DNA from 4 places in the Mesorhizobium sp. ESP7-2 genome. Region 1 is predicted to be linked to each of the others. Evidence: predicted binding sites of a transcription regulator. Region 1 holds the regulator's gene; each other region holds the start of a gene.

Region 1 (4,387 bases):
CCTACATGGCCGAATACGGCCGCTTCTCGAAACTCACCACCGTGGTGCGCTTCATCAACGACATCCTGCTGTCGGCGCCGTCGATCATCATCGGCCTGTTCGTCTACGAATTGATGGTGCGGCCGATGGGGCATTTCTCGGCGATCGCCGGCGCCGTCGCGCTGGCCATCCTGGTCATCCCTGTGGTCGTGCGCACCACCGAGGACATGCTCAACCTGGTGCCGAACGCCTTGCGCGAAGCCGGCACCGCGATCGGCGCGCCGCGCTGGGTGGTCATCAAATCAGTGGCTTACCGTGCCGCACTTTCCGGCATCGTCACCGGCATATTGCTGTCGATCGCCCGCATCTCCGGCGAGACGGCGCCGCTGCTCTTCACCGCGCTGAACAACCAGTTCTGGTCGAGCAATCTCAACGCGCCGATGGCCAGCCTGCCGGTCACCATCTTCCAGTTCGCTCTCAGCCCCTATGAGGAATGGCAGCAGCTGGCCTGGACCGGCGCACTCATAATCACATTGACGGTTCTCGCGCTCAGCATCTTTGCGCGCAGCCTGACCGGACGCAGAGAGGACAAATGAGCCAGATGTTGTCTCCAGACATGACGATTGCCACCGAGGCAGCCGCCAAGGCGAAGATCGAGGTCAAGAACCTCAATTTCTACTACGGCCAGTCGAAGGCGCTGAAGGACATCACGTTGTCGCTGCCCGAGCGCAGCGTGACGGCCTTCATCGGACCGTCGGGTTGCGGAAAGTCGACGCTGCTGCGCGTCTTCAACCGCATCTACGAGCTCTACCCCAAGCAGACCGCCGAGGGTCAGGTGCTGCTCGACGGCCAAAACGTTCTCGACCGCTCGCAGGATCTCAACCTGCTGCGCACCAAGATCGGCATGGTATTCCAGAAGCCGACGCCATTCCCGATGTCGATCTATGAGAACATCGCCTTCGGCGTCAGGCTCTATGAGAAGATCAGCAAGGCCGAGATGGACGGCCGTGTCGAACAGGCGCTGAAGCGCGCGGCACTGTGGACCGAGGTCAAGGACAAGCTGAACGCCAGCGGCCTCAGCCTGTCGGGCGGCCAGCAGCAGCGGCTTTGCATCGCCCGCACCGTGGCGGTGAAGCCGGAAGTCATCCTGCTCGACGAGCCGGCCTCGGCGCTCGACCCATTGTCCACCGCCAAGATCGAGGAACTGATCGACGAGTTGCAGGCCGACTACACGATCGTCATCGTCACCCACAACATGCAGCAGGCCGCGCGCGTCTCGAAGCAGACGGCTTTCATGTATCTGGGCGAACTGGTCGAATTCGACAAGACCGAGAAGATCTTCACGTCGCCTCGCGAGAAGCGCACGCAGGACTACATCACCGGCCGTTTCGGCTGATCTCACGCATACGAGGACCAGGATCATGGCCGAACACACAGTCGCAGCCTTCGACGAGGATCTCGGACAGATCAGCAGGCTGATCAGCGACATGGGCGATCTCGCCGGCACGATGGTCGGTGGCGCCACCAAGGCGCTGCTGAATTCGGACAACGCGCTGGCACAGCGCGTCGTCTCCGACGACGCCATCATGGACGCGCGCCAGCGCGAACTCGACGACCGCGCCATCACCCTGATCGCCAAGCGCCAGCCGATGGCCGACGATCTGCGCCATGTCGTCGGCTCGATCCGCATGGCGGGCGATCTCGAGCGCATCGGCGACCTTGCCAAGAACATCGCCAAGCGCGTCGGCTCCGTCGGCCTCACCGCCACGCCGCGCGACCTGTCGCACTCGATCGACTCCATGGCGCAGCTGGTGCTGATCCAGGTGCAGGGCATGGTCGAGGAATATGCGGCCGGCGATGCCGCCGCACTCGCCAAGCTCAGGAACGACGACGAACGCATCGACGTCAAATACACCTCGGTGTTCCGCGAACTCCTGACCTACATGATGGAGGATCCGCGCAACATCACGGCTTGCACGCATCTCTTGTTCTGCGCCAAGAACCTCGAACGCATCGGCGACCATGTGACCAACATCGCCGAGAATGCGTATTATGTGCTGACCGGCACGCAACTGCCCGCCAACCGTCCGAAGCAGGACGAGACGGCGATGTCGGTGCCGGCGGCTTGACGGCAGGGATGATCAATCGATGATCGCGCCACGCATCATGGTGGTGGAGGATGAGGAGCCGCTCGGCGTGCTCCTCCGCTACAATCTGGAATCGGAAGGTTACCAGGTCGAGGTGGTGACACGCGGCGACGAAGCCGAGATCCGCCTCCAGGAGAACGTGCCCGACCTCCTGGTGCTCGACTGGATGGTGCCGGCGGTTTCCGGCATCGAGCTCTGTCGGCGCCTGCGAATGCGGCCCGAGACCGAGAGGCTGCCGATCATCATGCTGACGGCGCGCGGCGAGGAGAGCGACCGCGTGCGCGGCCTTTCGACCGGTGCCGACGATTATCTGGTCAAGCCGTTCTCGACGCCGGAATTCATGGCCCGGGTCAAGGCGCTGCTGCGCCGCGCCAAGCCGGAAGTGCTGTCCAGCGTGCTCAAGGTCGGCGACATCGTGCTCGACCGCGAATCGCACCGGGTCTATCGCAAGAAGAGCGAGATCCGGCTCGGACCGACCGAGTTCCGGCTGTTGGAATTCATGATGCGCCATCCCGGCCGGGTGTTCTCGCGCAGCCAGCTGCTCGACAATGTCTGGGGCGAGACGATCTACATCGACGAGCGCACCGTGGACGTGCATGTCGGTCGGCTGCGCAAGGCGGTCAACAATGGCCGCATGCCGGACGTCATCCGCACCATCCGCGGCGCGGGCTACGCGATCCGCGAGGATTAAAGCGCCGCTCAGCCAGCGCGAGTGCAGCGAAACATGCCTCGCCTCGCGGAAATGGCCATTCAACTCGCTGTGCCGTTGCCATGTCGAGCGTGCTGTCGGGTTTGCGCATCTGAACCGGTGTCGAACTTTCCACTCCCCCCAGCGTCGGCGTCACACCGATCGCACGGCATGGGTGTCACTGTCATCGAAGCCGTCAATAGCTTGGGACGCCCAGTCAAGCAGTTGGGACGCGCAGTCATGGCGTCCGGCCATGCGTTTCCCGGAGTGCAAGGCGTTGCGCGGTTTCAGGCAACGCTCTTCCCGGCACTCCCTCTCACTTGCACGCTCAGCGCGAAAATCTCCTGGTCGACGAAAGTCAATGCGCGCATGGCGCAGCCTTCGCGAATGAGCGGCAGCTCGTTCGGCTCGGTGTCGAAGGAAATCGATTCCGAATGCTGGCCGCCGGCGGTCTGGGCGATGGCCTCGCGCAACGCCGGCTCGATCAGGTCGAAGGCGGCGGCGCTGACGCCGACCATGGCGACCGGTGCGGGATCGATCAGCGCGAACAGGCTGCCCAGCCCATAACCCAGCGCCTCGCCGGCCTTGCGGTAAAGAGATCGGGGGCTAGGGCGGTCTGCGGCGTAAACCTGCCTGAGGACTTATATCACGTGCCCCTTCCGCCGGCGTGACCTATAGCCGGCGCCGCGCGGCAAGACGCGCCTTCATCCGTGCCTTTGCCGATTCAGTGCCATCGTGGAAGGTGTCGAACCACTTGTCCCATGGCACTTCCAGCGTGCCGTAGTTCACCTCAAAGTAGCGATGATGAAGCTGGTGGTGGAAGGTGCCCAGGTCGACGCGCTTGCGCCCGGCCAGCCAGAGCCCTTCGAACCCGGTATGGGTGGTAATGGCGTAAAGGCCATAGAACATCAGGTGGCAGATAAGATGCACCGGGCTGGACGGAACAACGAAATGGACCAGCGCGGTTCCGAAATAGAAAATGTGTTCAACCGGGTGCATCGCAAGGCCCGACCACGGCCCCACATCAATATTGCGGTGATGCAGCGCGTGGATGCGGTAAAGGAGCTTCGTATGGAGCAGCCGGTGAATCCAGTAGAAGTAGAAACTCTCCCAGATCGGGATCAACAGGAAGAGGCCGACGAACCAGACCGGGTGGCCGGACCATGTTAGAGTCGGCGCATAGCCATTGGCCATCGCCCACCAGACCAGCGCCTCGTATGCCGACCAGATCGTTACGCCCGAAGCCAGCGACCAGAACACGTTGTCGGCCAGTTGGCTGTCGAAACTGAAGGCGCGCCCCTTGCGCGGGTAGGGGCGCGGATCAAACTTCTTGTCGGTGCCCTGCAACTGGTGGCGGTGAAAAACAAGATGCAGCCCCTGCGCTACAACTACCGTCAGGCCGAAGTTTCGTAGCCAGATCAACACGATCCATAGCCCGGGCTCCTTCGCCTGGGCAAGCGTGGGGCTGGCCAAGGCATAAGCCGCGAAGGCCAGCCCCACGATGACGAGATTGATTGAGACAGGCAGCCAGCTTCCGACATACCAGCGAAAGATCGCTGCGAGGTTCAGCGGC
Region 2 (4,387 bases), on a different contig from region 1:
GACGGCGATCTTGCCGCCGCCCTGTTTGGTGATCGCCACGACCGCCGGCCGCACCGGCATGTCGGGCTTGAAGTCGGGCCAGCGGGTCGACGGGTCCTCATAATAGGAGGGCCGGCCAAACGCTTCCCAGTCCTCGCCACCGTCGCCCGGATGCTGGACGGCGACGAAGGCGGTCTGATCGTCCGGCGTAAACAGCGGCCCGCACATCTCGGCGCCGATCGGCACCCGGAAGAACAGTTTCGAGGTCGCCCGCGCCGATCCTTCCGTGTCCACCGCCCACAGGCCGTCGGTGCGGCCGGTGGCTTTCGGGCCCTGGCCGTCGGTGGCGACCCACAGGCGCCCGGCCGAATCGACCGCGCAATTGTCGGGCATGCCGAACCAGCCATTGGCCGTCGTCGCGGTGGAGAAGGTGGCCCCGACATCGGCCACCGACGGGTCGCCGCATTTCAGCAGCACTTCCCACTTGCCCTTGGTGGCGGCGAAATCGCCGCCGTCCTCGACGATCTCGATGATATGGCCGAAGGCATTCCCGGCGCGAGGGTTGGCGGCCTCGACCTGATCGGCCTTGCGCTTGGAATTGTTGGTCAGCATGACATAGACCTTGCCGTTGCCGGCATTGGGCTGGATGTCTTCTGGCCGGTCCATCTTGGTGGCGCCAAGCAGGTCGGCGGCGCGGCGCGTCTCGATCAGCACGTCGGCCTGGCCGGCAAAACCGTTTTCCGCCGTCAGCGGACCCTGGCCGAACACGATCGGCATCCATTCGACCGAGCCGTCCTCGGCGAATTTGGCGACATGCAGCGTGCCGTCGTCGAGCAGGTCCTTGTTGGCCGCGCGGTCGCCGGCGTTGAACATGCCCTTGGTGACGAATTTGTAGACATAGTCGAAGCGCTCGTCGTCGCCGAGATAGAAGACGACGCGGCCGTCCTTGGCGACGATCGATTCGGCGCCCTCATGCTTGAAGCGACCCATGGCGGTGCGCTTGCGCGGCACCGAATTCGGGTCGTTGACGTCGACCTCGACGATCCAGCCGAAGCGGTTGGGCTCGTTCGGTTCCTTGGCGAGGTTGAAGCGGTCGTAATGCCCGCCCCATTCATAGGCGCCTTCCGGGATGCCGAGGCGCTTGTAGTTGGCGGCTTCCTTGTGGCCTTCCGGCAGCTCGCCGGAAAAATAGCCATGGATGTTCTCCTCGGCCATCACATAGGTGCCCCAGGGCGTGACGCCGCCGGCGCAGTTGTTGATCGTGCCGAAGACTTTCATTCCGGACGGATCGGCATTGGTCTTGACGCGGTCATGGCCGGCGACCGGGCCGGACAGCGCCATCTCGGTGCTGGAGGTGATGCGGCGGTTGAGCTTGCCGTCGCGCACCACCTGCCATTTGCCGCCGTCCTTGCGGATCTCGACGATGGTGCCGCCATGGGCGGCCATCTCGACATCGACCTGCTCCTTCGAGAGCGGCGCCACCTCGGCCGACTTCTTGCCGTCCTTCTCGACGATCTTGACGAGGCCCGGGAACATCAGATGCGGGTTGGTGTATTCGTGGTTGACCACCAGCAGGCCATGGTCCGCCGAGCCGTCGATCGCGATATAGCCGACATAGTCGTTGTTGTAGCCGAACTGCCTTGCCTGGGCTTGCGCCGACTGCTTGGTTGGGTCGAATTCCGGCGAATCGGCAAACAGCGGATCCCCCCAGCGCAACAGCACGTCGGCGTCGTAGCCCGGCGCGACATGGTGCTTGTCGTCGATACCGGCCTCCAGCTCGTCGAATTTGAAGGCCGAGCCGTCCGCGGCGCGGGCATCGCCGGCGGCGATCATGGCCAGCGGGCTGACGGTGGCGGCGATCGCCGAGACGGCAAGCGAACCTTTGAGGAAGCCACGGCGCGAAAAACGTGCGGCGATGATCTCGCCCATCGTGCGGTTTTCGCTGGGATTGTTGGCCGGGCCTTCGTTTTCCTCGAGCAGGCTGGTGCGGAATCGGGCGTCGGGGGTGCGATGTTCGGTCATGGGAGCCTCTGGCTTGGATTGGCTGGAGCTTGTTGCCTGTTCGACGCCTTACAGTCGGCGGATCACATTTTCGTGACAGGATATCGGCCCTGCCGCTCCCTCACGCTACCGTTTTTCATGCCGGGTCTGGGACTTTGGTCCAACCTTGCGCCTGCAAAGGTCCTGAGAGAGAAACGCAACGGTCGGAGGTCGCTTCCGGTCACCACGTCTTTCGGCGATGTTGGTTGCACTGCAACGTTGGGGTGAGCGCGCCGGCTCAATCGACGGAGATCAGTATGCACGGATCGATCACGGCCCGTTGTTGCCGTCTGGTTCTCGGATCGGCGGCCCTTCTGGCGCTGACCGTCGCCCCCTATGGAATTACCCTCCATGGCTTCGTGCCTGGAATCCATGCCGCAACCGCACATGCCGACAGGGGTGGCAACAGCGGCGGCGGTAGCAGCGGCAATGGCAACGGCGGCGGTAACAGCGGAAACGGCGGTAACAGCGGCGGCAGCAGTGGCAACGGCAACAGTGGGAATAGCGGGAACAGTAACGGGAATAACGGGAATAGCGGCGGCGGCAACAACGGAAAAGGCAAGGGGCAGGGCGACAACAACTCCAGCCATGTCAACGCCACGACCGGCGACAAGGTCGACGTGGACGGCAGCAAGATTTCAGTTCAGCACCCCGACGGCATGACGGAAACCATCGAGAACGGCCGTTTCAGGATGAAGGATGCGCTCGGCCGCACGATCATCGACCGCCGGGCCACACCGGCCGATGTCAGCCGTCTCAAGGGCCTGTGAATTTCGGCCCTGTGAATTTCGCCCTTGTGAAGCTGGTCAACAGGCAACGACCGGTTTCACACGTCACCTCCGCCGCCCCCCGGCGGAGGTGACCTCCTTTTGCGTGGCGTAGCGCTTTTCCTGGCGGAATGCGTAAAAACAAGAGCTGGAGCGACTCGGCGATCAAACGCTGAACCGCCCTATGAGAAGTCCCGCTCGCGGTCGCGAAACTCGCGCATCATGAGGGCTGCTTCAGTGCGGTTTCGCACGTTGAGTTTCGACAGCACCCCCGTCATGTGGTGCTTGACGGTCTTCTCCTGCAGCTCCAGGCGCAAGGCGACTTCCTTGTTGCTCAGCCCCTCCGCCACCAGCCGCAGGATTTCGGTCTGCCGGCCGGTGAGTTGCCGCAGCCGGTCCGCCACGCCGTTGGCAGGCTGCAGGGACTGCACATCGGAAAGCAGCCGGGCCGACAGCATCGGCGAAAGATAGCTTTCGCCAGCCGCCACGTTGCGCAGGATATCGGCGAGCGAGCGCGACCCGACGCCTTTGAGGACATAGCCGCGCACCCCCGCGTTCAGGGCCTTGGTCACATCGGCATTGGCCTCTGAAACAGTCAACAGGACGATCTTCTGGGCGGGATGGTCGGCAAGGATGTTTGCAACCGCGGCCAGGCCGCCGCCTGGCATCGAAATGTCGAGCAGCAAGATGTCGGGCTGCACGGTCGAGGCGATGCGTTCCGCGTCCTGCGCGGTCGCACCTTCCCCGGCCATCTCGAAGCCTCCGATCTCCGACAGGCTGCGCGTCACGCCTTCGCGGAACAGCGGATGGTCGTCGACAATGGCGATGCGGATTGCGCCCATCATGCTTGCTCCTCAACCGAAAGACGGATCACCAGCTTCGTGCCTTTCGGCCCGCTCAGGGTTTCGAACTGTCCGCCGATGCTTTCGACCCGCTCCCTGAGGCCGGCCAACCCCAACCCCTCGGCCCGCGCCGGATCGAAGCCCGGCCCGCCATCCGACACTTCAACGAAAAGCCTGCCATCTTTCATTCCTGCACGCACCGCCTGATCCTTCCCCCGCCCGTGGCGGTAGGCATTGTTCAGCCCCTCCTGCACGAAGCGATAGATGCTGATCTTCTCAGAAGCGCCGGGCTCGGGCAAATGTCCGGGCAGCGTCAGCTTCACCGACGTGCCGGTACGGTGCTCATGTTCCTCGATGGCCAGCCGCAACACATCCGCCGCCGCCGCCGTTTCTATCTGCGGCAGCACCAGGCCGTTGCAGATGCCGCGTATCTCGCGCATCGCGTCCTCCAGCGTCTTGCGGATCATCGCGACCTCGGTCGAGCGACCTTCGCTGCCATGGCCGTCGCCGGTAAACACAGGACTGTCCATGCGCAGCGCCGCCAGGGCCACGAGCTGGGCAGGGCCGTCATGCAGGTCGGCGCCGATCCGCCGCAGGTATCTTTCGTTGAGTGCGGTGGCGCGCCGCGACGCCCGCTGCACGCGTTGCCGCAAGGCGCTGTTCTGCGTCACCAGGCCTTGCAGCTCCGACACCTGCCGGCGCAGCGCCCCGCGCTGGTCGTCGATGGTGCGGCTGGCGCGCAGGACGATGCCCGACAGA
Region 3 (4,387 bases), on a different contig from region 1:
GGCGGCAATCTGCAGAAGCTCATTCTTGCGCTTGTGAATGGCGGCTGAAAGGCCACCGCGCCCTGCGGCGCGACGGCATATCGGCGTTTCGCCCGGTCCCTATCGGCTCAGATCGAGCGCCGCTGAGAGATCGCCCATCGGCGGCTGGTCGTTGTTGCGCAGTGCCTTGTCGCGGGCGACGATGCCGGTCAGCACCGGCAGATCGAAGCGCGCGGTGATGAAGCGCAGGATCGATGTGGTGTCGTATTGCGTGTGGTCGACCGTGCCCATCTTGGCATAGGGCGAGATGATGAAGGCCGGGATGCGGTTGCCCGGGCCCCAGCGGTCGGCCTTGGGCGGCGCGACGTGATCCCAGAAGCCGCCATTCTCGTCATAGGTGACGACGACGAGCATGTGGCTCCATTGCGGGCTTTTCTCCAGATGCGAAACGACGTCGGCCAGATGCTGGTCGCCGCTCGCCACGTCGGCATAGCCGCCATGCTCGTTGAGATTGCCCTGCGGCTTGTAGAAGGCGACTTGCGGCAGCTTGCCGTCATCGATCGCCTTGATGAACTCGGCGCCGTCCAGGCCGCCATCCCTGAGATGCTCGGTGCGCGCGGCGGTCCCGGGCGCGTAAGCCGCGAAATAGTTGAACGGCTGGTGGTGGAACTGGAAGTTCGGCACCGGCGTCGCGTTCTTGCCGTCCAGCGTTGCCTGCCAGGCGCCGGCATACCAGGCCCAGCTCACCCCCTTCAGCGACAGGAGATCGCCGATGGTGATGTCGTGCTGCGGCGGCAGCGTGGTGGGCGCGGCCGGGTCGGCGAGCGCCTTGTCGCCGCCCTCGGCCGGCTTGTTGTGGCTCGGCTGGTAGGGTGGCTGCATGGTGTTGACGGCGTAGAAGTCGGGCGTGATGGCGCCGTCATTGACGAATTTCGGCGCGCCGCCGAGCGCCGAGGCCGGCGAATTGTCGGCAACCTTCAGTGTCACGCCGTCGGGCTCGACGACGGCGATCTGGTCCTTCACCGGGCTGGTGTCGGCGTTGGGATAGACCGGCGTACAGGCGCAGGCGAGCTGGAAATGGTTGAGGAACGAGCCACCGAAGGCGCCCTGGAAGAAATTGTCGGCCAGCACGTATTTCTTCGCCACCGCCCACATCGGCAGGATCGAACCATCATAATGACCCATGACCAGGCCGCCGGAATCGGCCCAGGCGACGAATTTGTCGTTCTTGCCGCCGTCGATCTGCATCTGCTCCTGATAGAAACGGTGCCACAGATCGTGGGTGATGACGTTGGTGCCCTCGTTGAAACCCTTGGGGTCGTCTATGGCGAAGGCGGCGTTGGCGAGATGCGCCGTCTGCGCCTCCGTCACCGCGGGCGTGACACCTTTTCCGGTCAGCCCGCCCCAGGCCGGCGGAAGTTCGGCGAGCGGCTTGCCGTCGCGGTCGAACTGGCGCGCCTGATCGGTCGAGACATTGGCCAGCCCATTGGCGCCGGGGAAGCCGCCATAGAGATTATCGAAGCTGCGGTTTTCGGCATAGATGACGACGACCGTGTCTATCTTGTCGAAGCCGGGAGGGGCGGCATTGGCCGCCGCGAGAGGAATGAGGGCCGAACCGGCCAGACAGAAGGAAGTGAGGAGCTTGAGCCTCGTCATGGAAAGACCTCGTGGCTTGACGGTGGCGGGAGGAACGCGGGGAACCATAGCGGCAGGTAACGTGGATGCCTTGTCACCTTTGTGACATCCGCCGCCTCGGCGAACACGGTTTCGTGAGCACTGGGGCCGGTCATCAATCCGTTGCACTGCATTCCTATTTCCGGGCCAAAGCGGACCATGCCCCATGAAGACGAGACGATGGAAAAGCCTGATGATCGCGATTGCCGCGATCTCGACATTCGGCTTTGCTGCGCCCGCGAATACGGCGGACGGCGTCCATCCCGGCCCGCTATCGCGCGCGCAGGCGTTCGCGCGCGCCGAGGCGCTCACCGCCTTGGGGCGAAAAATGTTCTTCGACCCGGCGCTGTCGGCCTCGGGCAAGCAGGCCTGCTCGTCCTGTCATGATCCGCGCCACGCTTTCGGTCCGGCCTCGGCATCTCCGGTCGAGATGGGAGGCCCGAACCTCGACCAGCCGGGCGTGCGCGCCGTGCCGTCGCTGCGCTATCTCCAGGCGGCACCGGCCTTCACCGAGCATTTCCACGATTCCGAGGACGAAGGCGACGAGAGCGTCGACAACGGTCCGACCGGTGGCCTGACCTGGGACGGCCGCGCCGACCACGGCAAGGATCAGGCGAAAATCCCCCTGCTCTCGCCCTTCGAGATGGCCAACAAGGATGAAGCAGCCGTCTCCGCCTCCCTGCGCAAGACCGCCTATGCCGATGACTTCAAGGCCGTGTTCGGGCAGGATGTCTTCGAGCGCCCGGGCGACGCCTTCACCGCCGCCGCCGAGGCGCTTGGCACGTTCGAGCAGAGTGCCGCCGATTTCTATCCCTATTCCAGCCGCTACGACGCCTTCCTTGCCGGCAAGGCGACGCTGTCGGCGCTGGAACAGCGCGGCCGCGCCCTGTTCGAGGACGAGGCGAAAGGCAACTGCGCCTGCTGTCATATCAGTGAACCCGCCAATGACGGCGAGCCGCCGCAATTCACCGATTTCGGCCTGATCGCCATCGCCGTGCCGCGCAATCCGGCCATCCCTGCCAACGCCGACCCCGCCTATGCCGATCTCGGCCTATGCGGCCCGCTGCGCACCGATTTTCGCGGCCGCGCCGATTATTGCGGCCTGTTCAAGACACCGACGCTGCGCAATGTCGCTCTGCGCAAGAGCTTCTTCCACAACGGATATTTCCACACGCTGCGCGACGCCGTCGCCTTCTACGCCAGCCGCGACACCGACCCAGGCCACTGGTATCCCAGGAACGCCGACGGCACGATCAGGCAATATGACGATCTGCCAAAGGCTTACTGGGGAAATCTCAACCAAGAATCGCCCTTCAACGGCAAGAAACCCGGCGACAAGCCGGCGCTGAACGACGCCGAAATCGACGATATCGTGGCGTTTCTGCAGACGCTCACCGATGCCGATCAGCGGACCGAGCCAGCGAATTGAACCCTTGGACCTCGCGCGGGCCGACGTGCCGGATTGGCCGCGCCCGCGAACCAGTTTCTGGCCTTGCCGGATTGCCGCGCGGGCCGGGAGGAACGGTAAAGAAGGACATTCGTCATTAGGGCTTCCTAAACTGCTCTGGGGTATCCCTTGCCAATCGATGGTAGGACGCCGATGAACGCATTCGGGCGAGCAGTCGGATTTGTTGTGATCCTTGTCACCGGCGCAGCAATGCTGGTGGCTTTGCACATCGATGCCCAGCGGGATTACGCGCTTGCCAGGGAACGTTATCTGGAAAACTCCCGGGCGGCATCGCGCGCGACCGCCAAGACCGTCGAAGACGCCTTGCGGTCCGTCTACGAAAATGTCCGGACCCTGACCTATCTGCCAAGCGTCAGGAACCTCGACCGGCACGGCACCAATCTGGGCGACGAAGGCCGTGCGACCATCCAGCAGATCTACAATAACCTCGCTAACAACGTCTCCATTTCCGAGGTCTACTTCCTGCCGCTGGATTTCGACCCGGACCGCTTCGACGCCGTGACCGGCAAGCTCGAGGAGCCGATCCTCCAGTTCGACCAGTTGATCGTGAATGCCAGGGCAAGGTCAGACGCCGCCGCGGACACAAAGCCCGTCAAGCTGGATGACAATTCGCTGATCCGTCCGCCCGAAGAAGTTGAAACCTATGAATACCATGAGCTGGTCAAACAGCTTGCCTGGCTGAAGGCGAACTATCCCAATTCCAGCAACATCGACGGGCTGGATGTGCCGGTCATCGGCACGAAGGAACTCATCACCTGCGACAACACCGATTTCATCCATACCGGCAATGACGCTGATCGCTCCGGCTTCATTCTTTCGGTCCCGGTCTTCGGCCAGGATGGCAGACTGCGCGGCTCCGTCTCGGCGATCATGCTCACCTCGGCGTTGAGGAAACTGTTGCCGAGCAGCGACTATGTCATCGTCAATTCAGGCTACGGGTTCGAATCCGACCAGCACAAGATGTCGACGGCCCTGGCGGCTGATTCCCACGCTTTCACGGCTGCGGACCCCAATCTGATCTATTCCGAAGTCCTCCCGCTCTCGCTCAACGATCCTAGAAGTGCCTGGGGTCTCTGGGCCGGTTTTCCCAACAGCAGATTCGACGACAACATGGACGCCCAGGCCGTGCGGGAATTCGAACTGGCCGGCTACGCGGCGGTCGCGGTCGTCACGCTGCTGGCGCTGGCCTGCTGGTATGCGATCGGGCGCACGATGACGATGCAGGCCGATGCCGCCGAGACCCTGGAGCGGCGGGTCGAGGAACGC
Region 4 (4,387 bases), on a different contig from region 1:
TGTGGTCCTGCGGCATGTCGCCATCGGGCTCGATCAGGCCTTCGCGAGCAAGGATGGCCGAGACACGCGGCATGGCATCGGCCTCGCCGGCGCGCTGCAACGGTTCGGCGACATCGGCGCCGGCGGCAAGCTCCGGGTCGAGCAGGCGGTGGGTGTAGTCGAAAGTCGGACCAAGCAGCTGGCCGCCAGGCAGGTCCTTGTAGGTCGCCGAGACGCGCCGTTCGACCAGCATCGCGCTGGTGTCGATCGGGCTGGTGTAACCGAAGCGCGGCAAGGTGGTGCGGTAGGCGCGCACCAGGAAGATCGCCTCGATCATGTCGCCGCGGGCCTGGACGATAGCTAGCGCGGCGAGTTCACGGTCATAGAGCGAGCCTTCGCTCATCACCCTGTCGACGCCGAGCGCCAGTTGTTCGACAATCTGGTCAAGGCGCAGCGCCGGCACCGAGCGGTCGCCGCGCCGGCGGTCGGCAAGCAGGCTGTGAGCGTTGGCAATGGCGGCTTCGCCACCTTTTACCGCGACATACATCTTCAAGCCTCCATCGTCTTGATGCGCGTCGTGCGCGGCAGGCAGGCTATGCCGTCCGATGTGGCGAGGATGATGTCGACGCCACGAGGAAAGCGCTTGTTGTTTTGCTTCCACTGCTCGACGAAATGGCGCGGCATCTGGGCCGGTGCGATCGTGGCGCTGGTTTCGATGCCGGGGCCTTCCAGCAACAGCGGGGCCCCTGAAGCGAGGTCGCCGACCTGCAGGATCAGCGTCGTCGATCGGTCGGGATAATCCTGCGTGCCCTGCGAAAAACCGTCGAGCGCCATCATCTCGGCGGGCATGGCAATGAACGCGAAATGCGCGTCGGCCGACGTATTGGCCAGCGGCGCGCCCGTGTGGAAGCCAAGCCAGGAGCCGATCGCCGCGGATGCATGCAGTGCCGGGTCGAGCCAGAGCGGCGTGTCGTTGTCGCACAGCGCCAGGGCAATGGCGCCTGATGTTGCCGAAAGCGGCGCCGGCGGGCGGGCCAGCGCCGGCAACGGCTGGACGCTGCCAGGCCGCGCCATGGCACCCATGACGGCCCGAAACATGGCCTGGGCGTTGAAGACCGGATCGGCGAAACCGCCTTCGATCGATTGCGCAGCGATATCCATCAATCTTCTCCGCGAACCATGGTGAAGAAATCCACCTTCGTTGCCGCCGTCTCGGCGCGGCGTTTTTCGTGGGCAGCGGTCAGAGCCGACCGCAAGGGTGCAATGAGCCCGGTCTCGACCTCGGTGCGGCGGGCAGGGTCCTGCCAGAGCGCGTCGGCGATGGCTGCCAGCTTCGCCTTCTGCTTGTCGCGGCCAAGCGCGTAGCAATGGCCGACCTGCCCGGATGGCAGCCGGACGGTAGCGCGAGTGACGGTCGCTTCGCCGACATTGAAGGGCGCGCCGCCGCCGCCGATGCGGCCACGCAGGGTGACCAGGCCGGTCTCGGGGCCGCGCAGCAATTCGGCTTGCGAAGGCAGGCCGGCCTCGTTCCAGAGCCGCACGATGTCGTCGCCGCTCGATTGCGCCAGCGTCGCCATGGCGGCCTTGCGCTCGGCCTGGTCGCGGGCTTCCTGTCCTCGCATCGCCAACTTTCCTCTTCGCTAAATTTGTCTATTGATATAGACAACTATACAAATTATACATTTTACCTAACGCGAGTCCATGACGGGTGCGTGACAGGCCGGGGGGCAAAAACATGATCGGGCAGCAGGTGGCCGACAGCATCGAACGGCGCAGCGGCGTCTCACTGTGGCGACAGATCGCCGATAGGATCCTGCAAGCGATTGCCACCGGCGATTTCGCCGAGAATGCCGCGCTGCCGCCCGAGGTCGCGCTGGCCGAGCGCTACGGCGTCAACCGTCACACCGTACGCAGCGCCATATCGGCGCTCGTGCAGGAGGGCGTATTGCGGGCCGAGCAGGGACGCGGCACCTTCGTCTTGTCGCGCAAGCGGCTGTCCTATCCGATCGGCGCGCGGACACGCTTTTCGACTGGCCTGCAGGGGCAGACATCGGAACGGCACATCGTGCTGCTCTCCTCATCGAACGAGCCCGCCAGCCAGCGCGTTGCCGAAGGGCTCGGGTTGGCCCGGGGTGCCGAGATGATACGGCTGGAGACACGCGGCGAGGCCGACGGGCGGCCGGTGTCGCGCGCCGCCGTCTGGTTCGAGGGGAGGCGCTTTGCCGGCATCGACAAGGCGATGGCGCAGACCGGATCGATCACCGCGTCCCTGGCCCGTTTCGGTATAGACGATTATCTCAGGCAGTCGACGGTGCTGTCGGCGCGCCATGCGGACGCCGCCGATCTTGCCGACCTCGACCTGCAGCCGGGCGCCATCGTGCTGGTCACGGTGGCGGTCAACGTCACGCCTGACGGCCAGCCGATCCAGTTTTCCGAATCTCGCTTCCCTGCCGAGCGAGTGGAGCTGAAGCTATCGGCGCTGTAAGGCTATCCGATCTCGATCACGGCCTTGATCAGGCCCGACTTTTCGTGCGCCCAGCGTGCGAGATCCCCTGGCGTATCGGCCAGCGTGGTGCGGTGGGTGACGAGCTTGGCTAGCGGCACGGCCCCATTGCGGATCGAGGCGGCGACATGATCGAAGTCGGCGCGCAACGCATTGCGGCTGCCGATCAATGTCATTTCGCGCTTGTGGAACTCAGGGTCGGAAAAGACGATGTCGTCCTTGACGACGCTGACCAGCACCAGCGTGCCGCCATGCGCGACATGGGCGAAGGCCGATTGCACCGACCGGGTGTTGCCGGTGGCATCGAAGACCGCGTCGAAGCCTTCGCCGTCGGTCGCATCACGCACCAGATCTGACACGGGTGCTTGCGAGCCGTCGAGAATCGAAAAGCCGAGCTCACTCGCGGCGAAGGCCAGTCTTTCGCTGCTCATGTCGAGAAGTGTCACGTCGAGCCCGGCAATGCGTGCGAAGATGGCGGTGCCAAGCCCAATCGGACCGGCGCCGATGACCAGCGCGCGTCCACCGGGCTCGGAACGCGCGCGGCGCACGGCATGCGCGCCGATGGCCAGGAATTCGACGGCGGCGGCGTCGGCGAGCGACAGCCCGTTTGTGGGATAAAGGTTCTGCGCCGGCACCAGGATCCGTTCGCACATGGCGCCGTCGCGATGCACGCCGAGCACTTCGATCCTGACACAGCAATTTGGCTTGCCGTGCCGGCAGGCAATGCATTTGCCGCAGGAGAGATAGGGGTTGATGATCACCGGTTCGCCGACCGCAAGACCGACTCCTTCGCCAACTTCGACGACGGTGCCGGAGACTTCGTGGCCCATGATGCGGGGATAGGCGAGGAACGGGTGCTTGCCCTCGAAGATGTGATAGTCGGTGCCGCAGATGCCGACATGGCTGACCGCGACCAGCGCCCAGCCGGGAGGCGGCGAGCCGGGAGCAGGGCGGTCTTCCAGGATAAGCTCACCTGGCGAGCGGCAGACGACGGCTTTCATGCTTCAATCCACTCTGTCACGAAATCGCCGGCCCGTTTCCGACAGGGCCGGCGATCGATTTTGGTTTGTCGCTACTTGCCGCCGCGGCGACGCAGGCCATCGAAATAGACGATGACGATGATCAGCACGCCGGTGATGACACGCTGCCAGAAGGCGTTGACGTTGAGCAGGTTGGCGCCGTTGTTGATGGTCGCCAGGATGAAGGCGCCGAGCAGTGGCCCGTGTACCGAGCCGACCGCGCCGAACAGTGAGGTGCCCCCGATCACCGACGAGGCGATCGCCTGCAGTTCCCATCCTTCGGCCTGGGTCGGATTGCCGATGCCGATGCGCGAAGCCAAGAGCACGCCGACGAACGCCGCGCAGAGACCCGACAGCGTGTAGGCCATGAAGATGGTGCGTTGGACATTGACGCCGGACAGGCGCGAGGCCTCGGCGTTCGACCCGACCGAGAACAGGTACCGGCCCCAGCGGCTGTGATGCAGGAAGACATAGGCGGGTATGCCGACCAGCAGCACCATCCAGAACAGATTGGGGATGCCGACGAAGGAGTTGCGCGAGAATTCCTGGAAAGCATCGTTGTTGATCGAAATCGAATTGCCGTTGGTCATCAAAAGGCCAATGCCGCGCAGCGACGTCAGGGTCGCCAGCGTGATGATAAAGGGCGGCAGGCCCATCTTGACGATGCCAAAACCATGGAAGAGGCCGATGGCGACGCCGACCAGCAGGGTGAGCAGGATGGCGAGGAAGACCGGGACGCCGGCATTGATCGACATCGCGGCGATGACGGTTGCGAAGCCGACCACCGCGCCGACGGACAGATCGATGCCGCCGGTGATGATGACAAAGGTCTGGCCGACAGCCAAAATTGCGATCATCGAACCCTGACGCAGCAGATTCGAGATGT

What was found. Region 1 encodes PhoB, which activates phosphate uptake and scavenging genes when phosphate is short. Its sites were predicted from a motif close to TGTCATNNANCTGTCAT; they were not measured.
Region 2: LB543_RS25400 (PhoX family protein) is a predicted target of PhoB. The motif match lies at 2,063-2,079, and genes of this name have one in related genera.
Region 3: LB543_RS13710 (acid phosphatase) is a predicted target of PhoB. The motif match lies at 1,707-1,723, and genes of this name have one in related genera.
Region 4: phnF (phosphonate metabolism transcriptional regulator PhnF) is a predicted target of PhoB. The motif match lies at 1,681-1,697, and genes of this name have one in related genera.

Annotation. Positions count from the first base shown of each region.
Region 1 is NZ_JAIUGQ010000025.1:32,915-37,301, forward strand. Features, by position in the region: gene pstA (phosphate ABC transporter permease PstA) at 1-575, shown strand, start outside; gene pstB (phosphate ABC transporter ATP-binding protein PstB) at 572-1,375, shown strand; gene phoU (phosphate signaling complex protein PhoU) at 1,401-2,108, shown strand; gene phoB (phosphate regulon transcriptional regulator PhoB) at 2,128-2,817, shown strand; partial or broken gene LB543_RS21785 (sugar kinase) at 3,102-3,434, opposite strand; gene LB543_RS21790 (sterol desaturase family protein) at 3,487-4,387, opposite strand, start outside.
Region 2 is NZ_JAIUGQ010000034.1:18,105-22,491, forward strand. Features, by position in the region: gene LB543_RS25400 (PhoX family protein) at 1-2,001, opposite strand, end outside; gene LB543_RS25405 (hypothetical protein) at 2,277-2,789, shown strand; gene LB543_RS25410 (response regulator) at 2,969-3,631, opposite strand; gene LB543_RS25415 (sensor histidine kinase) at 3,628-4,387, opposite strand, start outside.
Region 3 is NZ_JAIUGQ010000011.1:145,242-149,628, reverse strand. Features, by position in the region: gene LB543_RS13715 (DUF922 domain-containing Zn-dependent protease) at 1-48, shown strand, start outside; gene LB543_RS13710 (acid phosphatase) at 100-1,635, opposite strand; gene LB543_RS13705 (cytochrome-c peroxidase) at 1,847-3,082, shown strand; gene LB543_RS13700 (putative bifunctional diguanylate cyclase/phosphodiesterase) at 3,287-4,387, shown strand, end outside.
Region 4 is NZ_JAIUGQ010000005.1:178,432-182,818, reverse strand. Features, by position in the region: gene LB543_RS07720 (carbon-phosphorus lyase complex subunit PhnI) at 1-526, opposite strand, end outside; gene phnH (phosphonate C-P lyase system protein PhnH) at 529-1,140, opposite strand; gene phnG (phosphonate C-P lyase system protein PhnG) at 1,140-1,601, opposite strand; gene phnF (phosphonate metabolism transcriptional regulator PhnF) at 1,715-2,464, shown strand; gene LB543_RS07700 (zinc-binding alcohol dehydrogenase family protein) at 2,467-3,483, opposite strand; gene LB543_RS07695 (ABC transporter permease) at 3,555-4,387, opposite strand, start outside.